4 regions of the Shewanella pealeana ATCC 700345 genome follow, and region 1 is predicted to be linked to each of the others. Evidence: predicted binding sites of a transcription regulator. Region 1 holds the regulator's gene; each other region holds the start of a gene.

Region 1 (5,194 bases):
GAAGAATATAGGCTAAGTCATCGGTGTCCATATTTTCGGCCGCCTTGGCGACACGCTCAGGACTCATTTGGGTGATCAGACTATCTTTTAGCTCTTCTCCAAGCTCATCGAGAATTTCACCTGTGTGTTCTTGGTCAATTAGCTGCCATAGCACTTGACGGGTGCGAGGTGGAGAAGATTCGAGAATAAAAGCAATATCTGAAGCAGCCATGTCCTGCAACATATTGCGGACATGGACAAACATACCGCTGCCCAATGCTTTTGTTAGCTGATTGAGGCGTTGATCTGTTGTTTCGTTGTCTAAGACTTCAATCGGCATGGCTCCCTCACAGGGTAGTTTTAAAGGCGCTTATCATAACTTAAGTACTGGATATTTGTTTGCGCTAACACAGGAAATCAAACAGGAAATTACGAATTAATTATCTTCATCAAATTTAGCGTTAATCAGCTGACAAATTGCGTCGAGCGCCCCTTGGGCATCGCTTCCCGTTGCAATGAGTTGTACGGTCTTGCCCATGCCAGTTTCTAACATTAATAAGCCTAGAACACTCGTCGCTGAAGCTTGTTTTTCACCTTGAATGATGGTGATTTCGGCGTCAAATTCGGAGGCTAGAACAACCAGTTTTGTTGCTGCGCGAGCGTGAAGACCAAGTTTGTTACAGATGGTGACTTCACGCTTAATGGTTGGCATTGTTTAGCTCACGGTGGCGGGCGTTGACCTTATGTTTGCCTTTTTTGAAATGTGCCGCGAGGCGCTCGGTGATATAAACTGAGCGGTGTTGGCCACCTGTACAGCCAATCGCGATGGTGAGATAACTGCGATTATTGCGTTCTAGATCGGGCAGCCAAGTTTCGAGCAGACCTTCAATTTGCTGAATAAATTGATTGACTCGGGGGCGTTCATTTAAGAAGTCTTGCACAGGTTTATCGAGACCCGTCATCGGCCGCAATTCAGGTTCCCAGTGTGGATTTGGCAGAAAGCGCACATCAAACATAAAGTCAGCTTCCGTTGGCATACCATGCTTAAAGCCAAACGACTCAAAATTGATCATCAGTTCTTTATCAAGGTTGCCAAGTAAGATCTCACGCACCTGATCATTAAGATCGTAGATGTTTAAGCTTGAGGTATCGATATAATGATCGACAATATTGGCAAGCGGTTCAAGCAAGCGGTTCAAGCAAGCGGCCCTCTAGCTCAATCGCCTCTTTGAGCGATACATTATCGTGAGATAAAGGATGCAGGCGGCGTGTTTCGTTATAGCGTTTAAGCAGCACTTCATCGGTAGAGTTGAGGAAGAAGCTTAATAGCTCGACCCCATCCGGTAGGAAGGTAAGGTGCTTGGTCAGCTCGCTCTCTTTCTCTGGAAGGTTACGAATATCAACGCTAATGGCGACCAGCTTAGTGTTGCCTGATAGCTCTTTTAGCAGAGTACCCATCATAGGTAAAGGCAGGTTGTCGACACAATAGTAGCCGAGATCTTCGAGCATTCTTAATAGAACAGATTTGCCTGAGCCGGAGCGACCAGAGACTAAAACAAGCTTCATCTTATAACTACCTGATTGAGGTTAAACTAAATGTTTGTGGTTTGTGACGATTTTGTATAAGTGTATAGATTAACTTTTTTAAAACCGAAAGCAAGAATTTGAGCAGATGATTATAAGAAATAATATTGCTGTAATAATTACTTAGGCCTTTAAATTATCACTACCTACTTTTAGGTGGGTGATGAATCTAAAGACCTCAGTAAGAGGTTACTGGGTAATGACTTGGTATAGTTCTGACTCATTACTGGTTTTTCTCAACTGTTTGACTACCGCCTTATCGTTGAGTTTTTCAGCCATTAGAGACAGTGTTGCTAAATGCTGCTCACACTGCTCGGAAGGCACCAATAGCGCAAATAGAATGTCGACAGGTTGTTTATCGATAGCGTCGAATGCGATTGGATCTTCACACTTAACTAAAACCGCAACAGGGCGCTCTATATTTGTCAGCCTTCCGTGAGGAATCGCTATACCGTTACCTATACCCGTGCTACCCATTTTTTCTCTCGCCAAGAGACTTTCAAAAATTTCTTGTGAAGAAAGGGTAGGGTACTGGACAGCGGCAATATCACTGATTAACTCCAATACCTTTTTCTTACTGCCCGGAGTGGCACAGGTAGTGCATTCCGGCTGCAGGATGGTACTTAGTTCCATCGTTAGTGTTTAATTAGTTTCTCTTTGTGTTTAATAACCTGACGGTCGAGCTTATCGATCAGGGAGTCAATTGCGGCATACATATCCGCATGTTCCGAAGTGGCAAATACTTCCCCTTTCTTAAGGTGGATTTTGGCTTCGGCAATCTGTTGCATCTTTTGTACATTCAAAATAACGTGCACATTATTGATCTGATCGAAATGTCGTTCAAGCTTTGTGAATTTATCTTCTACATAACCGCGCAGTGAATCGGTGATTTCGACGTGGTGTCCAGTCAGGTTGATTTGCATATATCGATCCTCCAAGTGCCTAATTTTGAGTTATAAACTCTTACGTTGGTTTGAGGGGGGGATCAGCATCGCTTCTCGATATTTTGCTATCGTACGTCTAGCAACTTTAATCCCTTGTTCTGCCAAAAGTTGTGCCATCTTGCTATCGCTTAATGGCTTCTTCTGGTTTTCTGCGGCGACTAACTTCTTAATAAACGCTCTGATTGCGGTCGATGAACACTCCCCACCATCGTCGGTACCGACATGGCTTGAGAAGAAGTACTTTAGTTCAAAAATACCTCTTGGAGTGTGCATATATTTTTGGGTAGTCACCCGTGAAATGGTCGACTCGTGCATCTCAACTGCTTCGGCAATATCATTGAGTACCATAGGCTTCATGGCTTCTTCGCCATACTCAAAGAAGCCTTGCTGGAATTTAACGATACAGTTGGTTACTTTCAATAAGGTGTCATTACGACTCTCGAGACTCTTAATAAACCACTTAGCTTCCTGCAGATGACCACGAATAAATTGACCATCGGCCTGATTAGTGGTGCTACGCGCCATAGAGGCATAATGTTGGTTAACATTAATCTTAGGCATATAGTCAGGATTAAGCTCAACCACCCAGCGACCTTTTTTCTTGCACACGGAAACGTCAGGGATAACATACTCGTCTTTGCTGCGAGCAATCGCCAGCCCTGGTCTTGGATTAAGGGTCTGAATAAGTGTTATCGCATCACGTAGTTCATCTTCTTTAAGCTTGGTTTTACGCATTAACTGCCTAAAATCGCGGCCTGCAATTAAGTCTAAATAATCTTTTATCAGTAATCTGGCATTGTCGATATGCGGGGTTTCTGCAGCATATTGTGCCAGCTGGATAAGCAAGCATTCACTCAAATTACGCGCGGCGACACCAATAGGGTCAAAATGCTGGATGCGCTTTAATACCGCTTCGACTTCATCAAGCTCGGTTTCAGGATCGCCCATAGCTTCTAAAATATCGTCGCAGCTTTGGGTAAGGTAGCCACGTTCGTCAATGGCGTCGATAATCGCGGTGGCGATTGCAAGATCGTTATCTGAAAACGGTGTGAGGTTTTTCTGCCACTCTAAATGTTCATATAAGCCTTCGCTGGTTTCACCTTGGAATGGCATATCGTCTTCACGGCTAACTCCAGAGCTGGAGTTTGACGAGACGGTATAAACTTCATCCCAAGTGGTGTCCATTGGCAGATCATCTGGCATAGAGTCTTGGGTTAGGGCATCGGAGGTTTCAACGCTAGCGCTATCTTGGATGAGGTCACTATTGGCATCGTTTGATGATTGGTCTTCATTGTCGCCTAAATCACCGTCTGACTGCTCTTCATCTAATTCCAATAGCGGATTAGAGTCTAATGCTTGTTGGATCTCTTGTTGCAGCTCTAAAGAAGACAGTTGTAACAGGCGAATGGCCTGTTGTAACTGGGGAGTCATGGTGAGCTGCTGACCCATTTTGAGCTGGAGTGACGCTTTCATTTTACCGCTATTCCCTACACTGTAGTTAAACGTTAAAGCTCGCTGAACTGGCGAAGGTAGCTTGAAAACTCAACACTTTGATTTTATTTGGAAGTAAATCCATATTGAGTTTTTCAGCTTCCATACTATGAATTAACTATAGCCTGAATTGCTCACCTAAGTACACTGCTCGAACCTGTTGGTTGTCCAAGATTTCGGCAGGTGTGCCTTCGGCAATGAGGTTTCCGTGACTCACGATGTAAGCGTGTTCACAAACGTCCAAGGTTTCTCGAACATTGTGGTCAGTGATCAGTACACCTAGGCCGCGGCTTTTGAGTTGCTCAATAATCTTTTTGATATCGATAACTGAAATTGGGTCGACACCGGCAAATGGCTCATCCAATAAAATAAACTTTGGATTAGCGGCCAATGCTCGGGCAATTTCTACTCGACGTCGTTCACCGCCCGATAATGCCATGCCTTGGCTATCGCGAATGTGAGTGATGTGGAACTCTTCGAGTAAATGTTCGAGCTGCTCTTCACGTTGCTCGTTATTGATATCATGGCGGGTCTGTAACACTGCCATGATATTGTCACGCACCGAAAGCTTTCTAAAAATGCTGGCTTCTTGGGGCAGATAGCCAATCCCTTTACGAGCACGCAGGTGCATAGGATCTAGGGTGAGATCATCGTCATCGATAAAGATCTTGCCTTTATCGCTCTGTACTAGGCCGACCACCATGTAGAAGGTTGTTGTTTTGCCGGCCCCGTTAGGGCCGAGTAGGCCCACAATTTGCCCCGTTTTTACGGTGAGACTGACATCTTGTACGACGGCACGGTTTTTATAGCTTTTAGCAAGATTAGCCGCTTTTAAGGTAATTTGGGTCATTGCTGTTCCTGCTTGTTCACTGGCGTGTCAGGCTTCTCTTCCTGGTAGGTTTCAGGCTGAATAATGGTGATGACTCTGTCATCGCCCTTGCCAGTACTTTCAGCAATAAGCTGTTGTAGACTAATGTTGTACTTAATGCGGTTACCAGTGACTTGGCTGCCGTCTTGCGCTAGGGTCGCTTCACCGACTAAGGTCAATGTGCGAGTCGCAAGTTCGTAGCGGATCTCTTTCGCGCTAGCGGTCGCTGGGCGACCATCTTCCATCATTTGGGTGTAGGTGGCTGGATTACCTGTAGCCACTAGCGTTTTACCGCTCTTATCTTCTTTTGAAAATACACGTAGCTCAT
Region 2 (5,194 bases), 2.4 Mb from region 1:
AGAAGTCACGAAGTGACGCTCTCGTAGTGGCGTAGTCACGTCCTCGCAGCGCAGCGTCCTTCTTTTAAAGATAACTGGCATAATTCCTGCTTGAACTCATTCAAATGCAGTTTTTTTGACGGGGTTACCATGTCAGCAATTCCACAATCACAAGTCGATGCCAGCGATTCAACTAACGCAATAGCGGCGAAGCGTCCGCACTTGGTTGACGTTCAGCAAGCCGCAAATATGTCCAATCGTATGGATCATATTCTGCAGGCTATGCCATCTGGCGTGGTGATTATCAGCGGTGATGGCATTGTTACCGAGGCTAACCCTGTGGCTGTTGAACTCTTAGGTAGCCCATTAGAAGGGCTGCGCTGGCTACAAATCATCAATCGAGCGTTTTCTCCACAAGATGATGATGGTCACGAGGTCTCATTGCGTAACGGTCGCCGGGTAAAACTCGCTATTACGCCGCTTACGCCAGAGCCTGGTCAACTTATCGTGCTGACGGATTTGACCGAAACTCGTTTACTGCAAAAGAACTTATCGCATCTGCAAAGATTATCGGCGCTAGGGAAGATGGTGGCGACACTTGCCCATCAAGTGAGAACCCCTCTAAGTGCGGCTCTTTTATATGCCTCAAACTTGGCTAGCCCTAAAATATCAGAAGATTCGCGTAAGCGCTTTCAAGGCAAGTTAGTCGACAGACTCAATGAATTAGAGCATCAAGTGAACGATATGCTGCTGATGGCAAAGGGTCGTCAACAGGAGCTAGACTCAATCCTGGTTATCGATGAAGTGGTTGATAATGTACTGAGTAACTGTCAGCCGATAGCGGAGCAAAAAGGCTGTCAGTTGATATTTAACAATCAATCAAAACAAAAAATTCGTGCTAATGACGCGGCGCTTTGCTCGGCAATCAATAACCTTGTGATGAACAGTTTAGAAGCTGAGGCTAGCCAAATCACCTTGCATGCATATGACACTCAAACCGCATTACACCTAGACGTGATCGATAATGGTAAGGGGCTCGATGCCAACATGCAGCAAAAGGTACTAGAGCCATTTTTTACTACTAAGTCTCAAGGTACGGGTTTGGGTTTAGCCGTGGTTCAAGCGGTGGTCAATAACCATGGGGGAATGATGCAGTTTAGCTGTCATCCCGGTAATGGCTGCACTGCGTCATTAAAGTTTCCGTTGATCACGACCATTAATAACCATAATAACAATGAAGTGCTTGGAGATAATCAGCATGTCTGAAGGTAAGTTATTACTTGTAGAAGATGATGCTTCACTGCGTGAAGCACTGCTCGATACCTTGATGTTAGCGCATTATGATTGTGTCGATGTCGCTTCGGCAGAAGAAGCTATCCTTTCTCTAAAAGCCAACAGATACGATATGGTGATAAGCGACGTGCAAATGGAGGGCGTAGGAGGCATAGGCCTGCTCAACTATATGCAGCAACATCACCCGAAAATTCCAGTATTGTTGATGACCGCATATGCGACCATAGATAACGCGGTAAATGCGATGAAACTTGGCGCGGTCGATTATTTGGCTAAGCCGTTTTCGTCAGAGGTTCTACTCAATCAAGTCTCTCGTTATTTGCCAGCTAAAGTGGTTGAAGGCACGCCAATCGTTGCTGATGAAAAGAGTATTGCACTGTTAGCATTGGCGCAGCGGGTGGCTGCATCCGATGCCTCTGTGATGATTATGGGGCCGAGCGGCAGCGGTAAAGAGGTATTAGCGCGTTATATTCATCAGAACAGCCAACGCGTCGACCAGCCGTTTGTCGCCATTAACTGCGCGGCAATTCCTGAAAACATGCTTGAGGCGACACTGTTTGGCTATGAGAAGGGCGCCTTTACCGGGGCTTATCAAGCCTGTCCTGGCAAGTTTGAACAGGCGCAAGGTGGTACTTTGCTGCTTGATGAAATATCTGAGATGGAAGTCGGCTTGCAAGCAAAATTGTTGCGGGTATTGCAAGAGCGTGAAGTGGAGCGTTTAGGCGGCCGTAAAACGATTAAGCTTAATGTGCGGGTGCTGGCCACCTCGAATCGCGACCTAAAAGCGATGGCATCATCGGGAGAATTTAGGGAAGACTTGTACTACCGAATTAACGTCTTCCCGCTGACTTGGCCGTCATTAAACCAACGCCCTGCGGATATCTTGCCACTAGCAAGGCACTTGCTGCAGCGCCATGCCTTAATTGCCAACCGTAGTGAAATCCCTGAGTTCAGTGAGTGCGCGACTCGCCGTTTATTGACTCATCGCTGGCCTGGCAATGTACGCGAACTCGATAATGTGGTGCAAAGAGCACTTATCTTGTCAGTATCAGCTGAAGTGACTGCGGCAGATATTATAATCGACTCACAAGAGTTAGGTTTTACCGCCGAGGTAATACCTATGGTTGAGAGTAAACCTGCCGAGCTCGATGGTTTAGGTGACGAATTAAAGGCGCAAGAGCATGTGATTATTTTAGAAACCTTAACTCAATGTGACGGTAGTCGTAAGCTTGTCGCCGAGAAGTTAGGGATCAGTGCCAGAACTCTGCGTTACAAGATGGCTAAAATGCGTGAATTAGGCATACAAATACCGGCTTAGAGCTAAGAAGGACGCCCTGCGGGCTGATGGGACCAAGAACCTAGGACGTTCGGCAGGCTCACTGCGAGGACGCTTCGCTACTAGGGCCTAGGAAAAGCATAAGCAAAATCAAAGGCTGAGACGAACGCTTCGCTCACGGAAGACGGAACGTTCGCTGGCTCACTCACAGAACGCTGCGCTGACGGTACAAGCTGAGACGGTACAAGCTAAGATGGTACAAGCTAAGACGGTACAAGCTAAGACGGTACAAGCTAAGACGGCTTTTTCGTCTCGGCTCTAAATCGTTTATGCTTTAATCGGTTTTTCCGTAAGCGAAGCGTTCCGTGAGGCCATAGGCCGTTCGTCTTTGTTTGTCCGCATCTGTTTTCCGTCTTAGCTTTTACCTAGGACCTTTCTTTGCCTTTCCTAGCAGCGTAGCGTCCTTCTCAGTCTTAACCTTCTCAAACTGGCAAGCTATTTGCATTGTCTAGCTATATCAACAATTTCGTCAAGAAATCGACATGGGAGATAGCTATGCAAATTGGTGCGAATTCATTACTGCAAGAGATGCAGTCACTCAATGGTCAAATCGGCACTTCAAGCATTCAAACAGGGATCACCCGTCAGGTACAAAACACCTCGGGTAGTGATTTCAGTCAGTTGCTATCCCAAGCTGTTGGAAATGTAAGCGAACTTCAATCAAATGCTGCTAATCTCGCCACTCGACTCGATATGGGAGATACCACGGTGACGTTATCTGATACCGTGATTGCCAGAGAAAAATCCAGTGTTGCTTTTGAGGCAACCGTACAAGTACGCAATAAGCTTGTAGAAGCTTATAAAGAAATTATGAGTATGCCTGTTTAGGCCTTTATCACTTAAACGCAGGGTACAACAGTGAGTACAGAAATGGTCGTAGGAACAGGCTCAGGTTTAGCATCGAGCCCACAAACATCAGGTGTTCAAGAAGAACATAAGCCAGGCATAATGGGCGCTCTCGGTGGCGTCGATATGCTGCGCCAATTGACGATGATCTTGGCCCTTGCCATCTGTTTAGCCGTGGCCGTTTTTGTCATGATTTGGGCGCAAGAACCAGAGTATCGTCCTCTTGGCCAGATGAGCACCGCAGAAATGGTGCAAGTGTTGGATGCACTTGATAAAAATCAGGTTAAGTACGAAATCCAAGGCGATGTAGTCAAAGTTCCTGAAGATAAATACCAAGATGTGAAGATGTTATTGAGCCGTGAAGGGCTAGATAACCAAGAAGCAAATAATGACTTTTTAAATAAAGACAGTGGTTTTGGTGTGAGTCAGCGCATGGAGCAGGCACGTCTCAAGCACAGCCAAGAGCAAAACCTTGCCCGCGTTATCGAAGAGCTAAAGAGTGTCACTCGTGCGAAAGTTATTTTAGCCTTACCGAGAGAGAATGTGTTTGCCCGCAACCGCTCTAAGCCAAGTGCTACCGTAGTGGTTAGCACTCGTCGCAGTGGTTTAAGTCAAGAAGAGGTCGACTCGATTGTCGATATCGTCGCCTCAGCGGTACATAACCTCGAACCGAACAAGGTCACAGTTACCGATGCTAATGGCCGCCTGCTAAATTCTGGTACCCAAGATGGTGCCTCAGCCATCGCCCGTCGTGAGCTTGAAATTGTCCAGCAAAAAGAGTCTGAATATCGCACTAAAGTCGAATCGATTCTTATGCCAATTTTAGGTCCTGAGAATTTTACCTCCCAGGTCGATGTCAGCATGGACTTTACCGCCGTTGAGCAAACCGCTAAGCGTTATAACCCTGACTTACCGGCACTAAGAAGCGAGATGGTGGTTGAGAATAACTCTGCTGGAGGTACGAGTGGCGGTATTCCTGGCGCATTGTCTAATCAACCTCCTATGGCGGCAGATATACCTCAGGAAGTGAATGCAGAAGAAAGCCTTGCGGTTTCATCGGGTACTAGTCACAAAGAAGCGACACGTAACTTTGAGTTAAACACCACTATTAGCCACACTCGTCAGCAAGTGGGCACCCTAAGACGGGTGAGCGTATCGGTTGCGGTTGATTTCAAAAATGGTCCTGTATCGGAAGATGGCAGCGTTAACCGCGTACCACGCACAGAGCAAGAGCTAGCCAATATCCGTCGATTACTCGAAGGGGCGGTCGGTTTTAATACTCAGCGCGGCGATATTATTGAAGTGGTTAGTGTGCCATTTATGGATCAGCTTATCGAGGATGCACCACCGCAAGAGATGTGGGAACAGCCCTGGTTCTGGCGCGCGGTAAAGTTGGTGCTCGGTGCGTTGGTTGTTCTTGTGTTGATCCTAGCTGTTGTTCGCCCAATGCTGAAGAGGCTGGTTTACCCTGATAGTGTCAAAATGCCAGATGAGCCACAAACTGGTGGTGAGCTAGCAGAAATTGAAGATCAGTATGCAGCCGATACCTTAGGCATGTTACAACGCCCCGAAGCAGAATACAGTTATGCAGATGATGGCTCTATCTTGATCCCTAATCTGCATAAAGACGATGACATGATTAAGGCTATTCGTGCACTAGTGGCTAATGAGCCTGAACTATCGACACAAGTCGTGAAAAACTGGTTACTTGAAGATGACAAATAATACCAATGTAGAAGC
Region 3 (5,194 bases), 2.2 Mb from region 1:
TTCAAGCTCATCGACAATATCCAAACTATCGTCAATCACCACCGCTTGTAGGTATTCAAGTCCGCCGGCTAATGACTCAATCCACACTGAAGTTCGCTGTAAACGTGCTGCGGTTTTGCTGTAAAACATCAATATTCGATCGATATAACTGACTAACTGCTCTGTGCTCAAATCGGTTGCAAACAGCTCGCCATGGCGAGGCCGCATGCCGCCATTGCCACAAACATAAAGGTTCCAGCCTTTATCTGAGGCGATAACACCGATATCTTTGCTCTGTGCTTCAGCGCACTCTCTGGTGCAGCCCGATACTGCCATCTTAATTTTATGGGGGGCACGTAACCCCTTGTATCGGTTTTCAAGGGCAATCGCTAAACTTACTGAATCTTGCACACCATAACGGCACCAGGTACTGCCAACACAGGACTTTACCGTGCGAAGGGATTTACCATAGGCGTGGCCCGTTTCAAAACCCGCATCAATCAAATCGGTCCAGATCTGAGGTAAGCTCGACAACTGAGCACCAAACATATCGATACGCTGCCCGCCGGTGATTTTGGTGTAAAGATCATAGCGTTTAGCAATATGGCCAATTGCGATAAGTTTATCAGGGGTGATCTCTCCACCTGCTATGCGTGGCACGACAGAGTAACTACCATCTTTTTGCAGGTTGCCTAAGTAGGCATCATTGGTATCTTGTAGCGCCACATGTTGCTCTAAAAGTACATATTCATTTTCTAATGTGGCAAAAATGGACGCCGCCAGAGGTTTACAGATCTCGCAGCCTATCGCGAGGGAGGAAGCACCAGATCTCGCGTGCCTTTGGTAGAGCTCATTAAAATCTTTTATGCTCTCAACCTGGCACAAATGAAACAAAGATTGCCTGTCATATTCAAAATGGCAACAAATCCCCTTTTCAACCTCCTGCCCTTGCTCTAACAGGGTTTCATCTATTACTTGCTGCACTAGGCTGGCACAACCGCCACAGCCTGAAGCGGCTTTAGTGCAAACCTTAATATCTGCTATCGTATGTTTACCATCGACAACTTGCGCAACAATCTCAGCCTTAGTGACTTGGTGACACGAGCAAACAATCGCCTTATCGTTGAGCACTTGCGGCATTTCATTATCAGCAACGAGAAGCGTTACAGCGGGTGCGAGTAAAGGCTCTGCGGATAAATAGATATTAAGCAGGGCACTGTATTCTTCAACATCCCCCACCAAGACTGCGCCTTTTAAGTACATCCCCGTTTCGTCTAACCAAAGTTTTTTGTAAACGCCAGACTGCTCATCGTTTAATTCGACATATTGAGCACCTTCAAAACCTCGGCTTTCACCAATCGCTGCCACATCAACACCTAATAATTTGAGTTTGGTGCTCATATCTGCCCCAGTAAACTGCTTCTGGCTCTGTGTTATTGAGGTCTTACTAATGTGATAGTCTTCTTGCAATGCAGATACAACAACATTTGCCATCTGGTAACCGGGAGCGACTAGGCCGAATATTTTCTGCTGCCACAATGCGCATTCCCCAATGGCATAGATGTTATCCACCGAAGTTTGACAGTGGTTATCAATCACTATGCCACCCCGCGTCCCTATGTCTATTCCACCACTTCTTGCTAGCTCATCTTGGGGACGGATCCCTGCTGAAAATACCAACATATCGGCTTCAAGGTAGCTGCCATCACTGAAATTCATTCTATGCTTAGCAGTCTCGCCATCGACAATCTCTGTGGTTGCCTTGCTGACATGCACTGTTACGCCTAAAGCTTCGATTTTCTGCTTTAGTAACAAGCCCGCTTTATCATTCAATTGTACAGACATCAGCTGTGGTGCAAATTCAACTACATGGGTGTCCAAGTTTAATGATTTAAGGGCATTCGCCGCTTCAAGTCCAAGTAGTCCGCCTCCAATAACAACACCGGATTTGGCACCGGTTGCTGCTTGCGAAATCGCTTCAAGATCATCTATGGTGCGATACACCAAGCAACCTTGCCTATCCTTACCAGGAATAGGTGGCACAAAGGGGTAAGAACCCGTTGCTAAAACCAGTTTGTCATAGGCAAAACAGCCCTGCTCTGTATGCAATAGATTATTGTCGATATCTATCTGGGTTACCTTATGGCCTAAGAGTAAACTGACTCCTTGCTCGGCATAAGCCTGCTCGCTTGCCAACATCAAACTTTTAACATTGCCCGTTTCAAAATACTTAGAGAGTTGAACACGGTCGTAGGCAGCAATGTGCTCTTCGCCCAATACCTGAATATCAAAATGTTCAGTTAATTTTTGTTCGCACAATTGCTCTATAAAGTAGTGACCAACCATGCCGTTACCCACAATCACGAGTTTCTGCTTTACGTCTTGATTGGGTATAGTTTTTTTCTTTGTTTCTTGCTCTAGCTTATTCATACATAGCCCTTATCCAGTCCCTTGTTTGACTTAACGTTTTGGCAAACAAAAAGGCGCCCTCTTCCCTAAAGAAGATGGCGCCTTTGCCTAGGTTCAAATCAAATTGTTTATTTTACCCTTGAGCCTGTTCCTGAGTTTGTTGCTGTTACTTTTTAATACCTTCAGGTATTCATTAACATCGCAAAGCCTATGCCAGCTTTACCACAACCGAACAATCAAGCTAACAGATTGTATTTAAAGCATTTAAAAACCATACCCTATAACTAAGATTTTTGAACGACAGCCTGGCTAGCTATAGCTGCACTTAAATGATCAGCAGGCGTGCAATTTGAGTGCAAAAAGTAGCAAAGCTTCTAATAATTCAGACATTGTAAAAATTATCCACATAGTGCTTTTGCGGTAGCAACAAGGCTACGTCCATGCTCCATGGCCAGTTGTTGCAGTTTTTTATGAGCCTGTAACTCTGAGAGTCCTGTCTGTTGCAGATTACTTTTCGCAAGCTGGATCAGCTGCTGGTCAGCTAATTCAGTTTGCAATTCTTGTAGTGTTAACTGTATTTTGTTCGCACACTCAAAGCGAGTCACGGCAAGTTCAATGATCGCATTTACTCTTTCAGGGGATATACACTTGGGTGCATAAGTAATACGTCCACAAGCTATGAGTGTCGCTAATGTTTGCTGATTAATTTGCTCTGCAGTCACAATGACTGGGATAGCTGAAAATGCCATAAGGCGAATGATAAAACGCAAGTGAACCTCATTAAATCTCTCAACACTGAGCAACAACAGATCTGATTCTGAGTCCAGTGCTATGGTTTCAAGGCGTGACAAATCAGTGAGCTGTAAGAATTGATGGCCAACGGAATTGACTGCCAGCTCTAGCGCCTTCACTTTCCCTGGCACCAATTTCATTTCGTCTTTATTCTGCTCATTTACCGCAACGTGTGGTGCAACCATTAAGATCCGCATTTGACCTCCAATTGAGCACTTGATTGCTCCTTATCATTAACCAATGCTCTAACGTATATATCAGGCATTACACCAGCACCGGCTTGGTCGTTTAATTGAGACTGGCAGTTTAATTTAGACTGGCTGTTTAGCTGAGATTGACTGTTTAATTGAGAGTGTTGATAGCGACGCCACAGGCTATCGGCTTTTTCCATTGCCTCACAGACAGAAAGCCTCGATGACTGCAGCAACAAAATAGCAGTCAATGTCGTTACGATCGCATACTGGGCACGTACCGATTCATTACAATCTCTATTAGGTTCAATTGCTTGCTCAATATAGTTTAACCACGACGGGGCTAATTGTGCAGGGCTCGGAAGCTTACCTACAAGCATAGATAAACGGGTTGGTAGAGCTATTTGTCGATGGTTTATTTGACGATGATTTGTTTGTTGATTATCTATTCGACGATTAATAGTCGGTTCAGTGATAGTAAGCAAGGTTTCACAGCGGGGGTTAAGTTCGCTCTCTCCTTGATAGCCTTTAAAAATCAATGTCGTGCTTGGAAATAAGTGATGATTTAACAGTTCAGCAACGGCCCTATGCAGTGTATCTAGCCCTGAATGAAAGTAACTGCGAATACAAAGATTAGCCCTCGCGGGATTAACACAGCGAATCGCCGTTTGATAAAGGCTACGCACGCCCATTTGCTGCTGAATACCATTAAAAACATCGGCTAATGGAGATAAGCTGTCCACATTCACGTAACACACACCTTGTTTATCAAGAGCAGCTTTTGCCTCTCTAGGGCTACTTGCTTGTGTAATACCTATTTCGCCGAGCATATCGCCTATATGATAACGATGAGTTAATTGCCGGTTGTCCCCGTGAAGTAAGATCCTATGCCCCTGTTTGGCCAACACTTTGGCGCATAACAGTAAATAAGGTAATTGATTACGTTTACCGGCATAACAAGGCCAGTCAAGGGTTACACCAATCGCCGACCACTCAGTATCAATGGAATCGGCAATGGCTAACACTACACCGGCAATCTCGGCAGCGGTTTCTCCTCTGACTCGCATCAACATTAATGCGGCGCTTAATTGCGAAGTGCTACCGTAACCCAGCTCGTAGCCCCTAATAAGCTGATAGCTTTGCTCAACGGTTAGAGTCGCTGCGCCTTTTTTGCCCCTCGCTAAGGTTTGGATAAGCTTCTTATAGCCAACTGCGTCCATACTCCCAATTTGAGAGACGCTAACGTTAGAGGAGTCAGCACTTAAATTTTGGCTTATTGGCACAAACGGCTCTTCTATCGCTTTTATTTTATCCATAGACACACTCTGCATGATCCGTTAAGTGCTGAATAACCGAGTTGTCATTAGTAAAGGGAAATTCTCTTCTTGGTTCCAGAGCCAGTGTTTGGGCGAGTGAATGGGCTATCTCTTGAGCAATATTAACCACATCGCCTATAACGATTAAAGTGGGGCCTTGAGCGGTAATATTAGCTGCAAGGCTTGCCATGCACTCGATTTCACCATAAATAGTCGATTGGGTAGCCCGTGCACCTTCGCTGATAAAAGCCACGGGGGTGGAAGACTCTGCTCCAGCCTTTAACAAGCTAGTGGATATATCTGCAGCTCTTTCTTTACCCATGTAAAATACCAAGGTGCTCTGCGCCGCTAACAAGCGTTGCCAATGCTGGGCCGAATCATCGCAGGTTCTACCAGTAACAAACGTAACGCTGCGGGCCACCTCTCTGTGAGTCAGCGGAACACCTGCGCTAGCCGCGCAGCCCAAAGCTGCGGTGACCCCGGCAATAAACTCACTTTTAACGCCAT
Region 4 (5,194 bases), 2.4 Mb from region 1:
CAATAAATTACGAATTGACGCTAATTCTTGTTTCATCGCGTCAATTTCTGCAGTGTTGTTTTGCTTCTGACCATTGAAACTGTCTGGGGCACGGTTTGGGGTAAACTCGGCTTTAACAGGCTCGTTTTTTTTCACCTGCGCCTGCAGTCCTTTGGCCCATTCAGGCATATCCAGTTCGTCACTGCTTCTAGATTGAGTTTGCTGACTTATGCGACTCTGCTGACGCTCAAGTAGCGCTTGCAGTGAATCGGGTGCTGGCGTGGGATTAGCACGACTTTCAGCCCTTACATTCGGCGCTCTACCACCCGACTGCACGCCTAAGGTCACTCTCTCTTCTGCAAGATCGGTGAACATAGCTGACGACGGCTTAGTCTCTGCAATCTTTGGCTTAGGCTCGTCATAATCAACAGCCGCAACAATCTCAATGCCACCCGTCACTTTCTTGTTAGACATGATCACAGCATCAGATCCCAAGGTTTCTTTAACTTGGGCTAAGGCCGATCGCATATCTTTTGCTAAAAATCTTTTAATTTTCAATTATTCGACCTCTACTGACCCACTGCCGAGACGATGCGTATCTGCTTCTCGTCGGGGACTTCCTGATATGAAATCACCCGTAAATTAGGGATCGTATGCTTAACGAATCGCGATAAGGTTGAACGTAACATGCCTGATGTCAGTAAAATCGCAGGTTGCCCCACCATTTCTTGACGCTGTGTGGCGTCCACTAATGACTTCTGCATGCGTTCTGCGAGGCTTGGTTCGATATTTGGACCATCTCCTCCCGTCGCCTGCATAGACTGATGCAACATCTGTTCCAACTCTGGCGCCAAAGTTATGACGGGGATTTCAAGCTCTGGTCCACTGATCTCTTGCACTATCATACGTTTTAGCGCAATACGAACGGCAGCGGTCAACACCTCGGTGTCACTACTCTTGGTTCCATACTCAAGCAAAGTTTGTACTATGGTCTTCATGTCGCGAATTGACACCCCTTCATTCAGCAGGTTCTGCATCACCTTCACGACTGTCCCAAGTGGCATCACATCGGGAATAAATCCATCAACCAACTTAGGTGAATGCTTGCCTAGCATCTCAAGTAACTGCTGTACTTCTTCATAACCAAGTAGCTTAGCAGCATTATTGGTCAGCAGCTGACTGATGTGTGTAGCCACTACCGTGGATGCATCCACGACGGTATAACCTAAGGTCTGTGCATGCTCGCGCATCTCTGGGGCAATCCAAACCGCATCTAGGCCAAAAGCCGGATCTTTGGTTTCGATACCGTCGAGCTTGCCATAAACTTGACCCGGGTTAATCGCCAGTTCACAGTCATGACGAATTTCTGCCTCACCCGAGCTTACGCCCATAAGAGAGATCCGATAGGCATTGGGGGACAGATCTAAATTATCGCGAATATGCACCGCTGGCACCAAGAAGCCTAACTCCTGCGACAGCTTCTTACGCACCCCTTTAATACGGCCAAGTAGCTCGCCGCCTTGGCCTTTATCAACTAGTGGAATTAAGCGGTAGCCCACTTCTAGGCCAATGGTGTCGACATGCTGCACATCGTCCCAACTCAACTCTTTTGGCTGAATGTCTCTTGGCTCTACAGGGCCACTCTTCGCAAGCTCTAGGGCACGTTCTCGGTCGGTGTCTTTCTTTTTCTTAATAAAATAAGCCGCGGCGCCAGATACAGCAGCGCATGATAAGAACACAAGATGCGGCATACCAGGCACTATTCCCATCACTAACATCACTGCCGAAGCAATAGCTAGAGACTTGGGACTGTCAAACATCTGTCCCATTACCATCTCGCCCATGTCGCCCGATTCATTTTGACGGGTCACCATCAAAGCCGCTGCAATAGATAAGAGCAGACCGGGGATCTGCGCCACTAGGCCATCACCAATCGTTAATAGGGTATAAATTTCAACGGCAGAAGAGAAAGACAGGTCATGCTGAGCGATACCAATGATAAAGCCGCCGACGATATTAATAACCAGAATTAAGATACCGGCGACCGCATCGCCTTTTACAAATTTTGACGCACCATCCATGGCACCGTAAAAGTCGGCTTCACGGGTCACTTCGGCGCGGCGGGCCCTAGCTTCTTCTTGGGAGAGTAGCCCGGCATTTAAGTCGGCATCGATTGCCATCTGCTTGCCCGGCATGGCGTCGAGGGTGAAGCGAGCACTCACCTCAGATATTCGCCCAGCACCTTTTGTTACCACCGCAAAGTTGATGATAATAAGGATTAAAAACACCACTAGACCCACGGCATAGTTGCCACCAATCACCACCGAGCCGAACGCTTCAATCACTTTACCGGCGGCATCACCACCGTTATGGCCTTCTAGCAGTACCACACGGGTGGAGGCAACGTTTAGGGCGAGCCGGAGTAAGGTAGCGACCAGTAAAACGGTAGGGAATGCGGCGAAATCAAGTGGTCGGTCGCTGTAAATCGCCACCAAAAGCACCACTAACGCCAGTGCAATATTGAAGGTGAAAAGGATATCGAGCAGGAACGCTGGCATAGGTAAAATAATCATAGCCAGTGCGGCTAAGACCAATAAAGGCGTACCAATACCTTTTAAATGTGCAGGCTTTATCTGTTTTAATTGGCCTAGACTTGCTTTAAGTTCCATTCACCCTGAGTCCGATCTTTGACGTCTAGCGTCAATACAGCAATTACTGTACCAATTATTTTTATTAATATTTAAGGACTATAACCTGAAAGCCATTAACAAAGAATGCTTGACGATTCAAATGTTGTATTTTTAGGCATAGATAACAAGCAATACCAATCAGTATAAGTTAATGATTATAAACTTATAAGCGACAATCTATCCATAAACCTTAAATCAGTATTTCAAAAAATCAGTCTTAACAGATAACTTTGTTATGCCGATTATTAATGCTGTAGATCGTCTGGGATGGGTTGCTTGGTAGGGATAGCATTAGGTTTGCGGCCTTTGCCTTTTTGGTATTGGCGTAATTGAAATACATAGGCAAGCACCTGAGCAACTGCGGTAAACAGCCCCTCAGGGATCTCTTGATCTATTTTGGTGGTGTGGTAAATCGCGCGAGCAAGCGGCGGTGCCGACACAATTGCCACGTCATGTTCACGAGCGATCTCGCGAATTTTAAAGGCAACTTCATCGACCCCTTTCGCAACGACGAAAGGCGCCGTTGAGCGACCTGCGTCATATTTGACCGCTACGGCATAGTGCTCTGGGTTAACCACAATCACATCGGCATTAGGCACTTCACCCATCATACGCCTCTGGGCCATTTCACGTTGTAACTGGCGAATACGTCCCTTTACCTCAGGCTTACCCTCGGTATCCTTGTATTCGTCTTTGATTTCCTGTTTGGTCATCTTTAACTGCTTAGCATGGTTCCAGATCTGAAACGGTACATCTATCATCACAATCAGCAAGGTCGACGCGCAGAGCAATATAAAAATCCACACGATTAAGTCCAGAGCATGATAAATATTGCCCGGCAGATGCTCTTGAGACAGTAACAAGATGTCGTTGAGATAAATGCTCAATAAAAGGTAGGCGGTAATCGCCACGACCGAAAATTTGGCGATGCCTTTGGCTAACTCAACCACCGCCTGCACACCGAACATCCGCTTAAAACCAGCTACTGGACTCATTTTGCTGGCCTTTGGCATAAAAGCACTCACGGAGAAGGAGATCCCCCCTAGTGCGATGTTGCCCGCAAAGGCGATGAGGGCAAGGAACACAATAAAACCCAGTAGAGGAAAGGCTAACTCACTGCCCACCACACCCCAAACATTCATCATCTGGTTAGTATCGAAGATCTCATCACGACTTAAGGTATACATTTTGTTCATGATGTTAAACATAGCCTGAGCAATGTTAGGGCCGGTCATTAACAGCCCCACCGAGGCAGCAATGAGCACAGCAGAAGTGCCCAGATCTTTGGAACGTGCAACCTGCCCTTTGTCTTTGGCCTGTTGCAACTTCCTGGAGGTGGCTTCCTCTGTTTTTTCTTGACTACTATCGTTTTCAGCCATCTATAACCGCCCTCCTACAATTGAAGGTAACCAGCGAGTCATCTATCGATGAGCCAGAATACGACACCATCAATGTTTCTGAGTACGGCACCATCAATATTCCAAAGTACGGCACCATCAATGAGCCAGAATACGACGCCATCAATTAAGCCCACCATCGACACTACATTGCAGCTCAAGTGCATTACATAGCAGAATTTGGGTTTCACGCCATACCTCGTCAAAGTGAGACATGATTGGCGATAGGGTTAGCCATAAGATAAATAAGCCCGCCACCATGGTGACAGGGAAACCAATAGCGAAAATATTTAACTGAGGTGAGGCACGAGTCATCACACCAAAGGAGAGGTTAATCGTCAATAGTGCCACAATCGCAGAAAGTGACATCGTTAATGCGGCGCCAAACATATAACCCACGAATTCGGTAAATAAGCGGTAACTTGCCAGACTTAAGCCCTGCATCGACACAGGGATCGACTCGAAGCTGGCGATGACCATTTTAATTAACAGAAGATGACCATCTACCGCCAAGAAAATCATTGTGGTCAATAGCAAGAAGAAGTTACCCACGACCGGGGTCTGCTGGCCAGAACTCGGATCGACCATTGACGCAAAACCAAGGCTGGTCTGCATACCAATGATCTGACCGGTAAGCACAAAGGTTTGCATCAATAATAAGGTAGCAAAGCCCATAGCGACACCGATAATGATCTGCTGAGCGGTCACAAATGCAGCGCTTAAGGAAAATAGATCAATATTTGGCATGGCAGGTAAAACGGGCGCTACAGCAGCTGTGACGGTCACCGACAGCAAGAGTCTCACTCGCGTCGGCGTGGTGGTTGCCCCAAAGACCGCCATCACCATAAACATGCTAGAAATTCGGGTGAGTGGCCACAGATAACCTGCGATCCCGCCCATGATGGTCTCGAGTAAGATCTCCATTTAACGAGTTCGATAAACGCTGTGGTAAAGGCTCATACTTAACCTATCACCTGAGGGATCATATCGACCATCTGCATGAAGAAGTCCATCATCATCTGGATTAAAAGGTGGCCCATCAACATCAGCGCTAATAAGGTTGTTAGCAAGCGCGGAAGAAAACTCAAGGTTTGCTCGTTAATTGAGGTCGCAGCCTGAAACACCGCT

What was found. The regulator sigma-54, encoded in region 1, starts transcription at its own class of promoters, with help from an activator protein. The targets are predictions, from matches to a motif close to GTTGGCACGNNNNTNGNNT.
Region 2: the regulator sigma-54 is predicted to act here: its motif matches at 3,035-3,053, upstream of fliE (flagellar hook-basal body complex protein FliE).
Region 3: the regulator sigma-54 is predicted to act here: its motif matches at 2,588-2,606, upstream of nirB (nitrite reductase large subunit NirB).
Region 4: the regulator sigma-54 is predicted to act here: its motif matches at 2,686-2,704, upstream of flhA (flagellar biosynthesis protein FlhA).

What each region holds. Positions count from the first base shown of each region.
Region 1 covers NC_009901.1:4,405,924-4,411,117, reverse strand. Annotated here, with positions in the region: gene mgtE (magnesium transporter) at 1-319, opposite strand, end outside; gene SPEA_RS19050 (HPr family phosphocarrier protein) at 416-691, opposite strand; partial or broken gene rapZ (RNase adapter RapZ) at 678-1,545, opposite strand; gene ptsN (PTS IIA-like nitrogen regulatory protein PtsN) at 1,753-2,196, opposite strand; gene hpf (ribosome hibernation promoting factor) at 2,199-2,486, opposite strand; gene SPEA_RS19030 (RNA polymerase factor sigma-54) at 2,517-3,980, opposite strand; gene lptB (LPS export ABC transporter ATP-binding protein) at 4,117-4,848, opposite strand; gene lptA (lipopolysaccharide transport periplasmic protein LptA) at 4,845-5,194, opposite strand, start outside.
Region 2 covers NC_009901.1:1,654,710-1,659,903, forward strand. Annotated here, with positions in the region: gene SPEA_RS07115 (sensor histidine kinase) at 130-1,245, shown strand; gene SPEA_RS07120 (sigma-54-dependent transcriptional regulator) at 1,238-2,590, shown strand; gene fliE (flagellar hook-basal body complex protein FliE) at 3,104-3,436, shown strand; gene fliF (flagellar basal-body MS-ring/collar protein FliF) at 3,479-5,179, shown strand; gene fliG (flagellar motor switch protein FliG) at 5,169-5,194, shown strand, end outside.
Region 3 covers NC_009901.1:2,209,245-2,214,438, reverse strand. Annotated here, with positions in the region: gene nirB (nitrite reductase large subunit NirB) at 1-2,409, opposite strand, end outside; gene SPEA_RS09495 (ANTAR domain-containing response regulator) at 2,787-3,377, opposite strand; gene SPEA_RS22395 (hypothetical protein) at 3,365-4,687, opposite strand; gene cobA (uroporphyrinogen-III C-methyltransferase) at 4,680-5,194, opposite strand, start outside.
Region 4 covers NC_009901.1:1,668,793-1,673,986, reverse strand. Annotated here, with positions in the region: gene flhF (flagellar biosynthesis GTPase FlhF) at 1-537, opposite strand, end outside; gene flhA (flagellar biosynthesis protein FlhA) at 549-2,648, opposite strand; gene flhB (flagellar biosynthesis protein FlhB) at 2,915-4,048, opposite strand; gene SPEA_RS23425 (hypothetical protein) at 4,069-4,197, shown strand; gene fliR (flagellar biosynthetic protein FliR) at 4,190-4,990, opposite strand; gene fliQ (flagellar biosynthesis protein FliQ) at 5,029-5,194, opposite strand, start outside.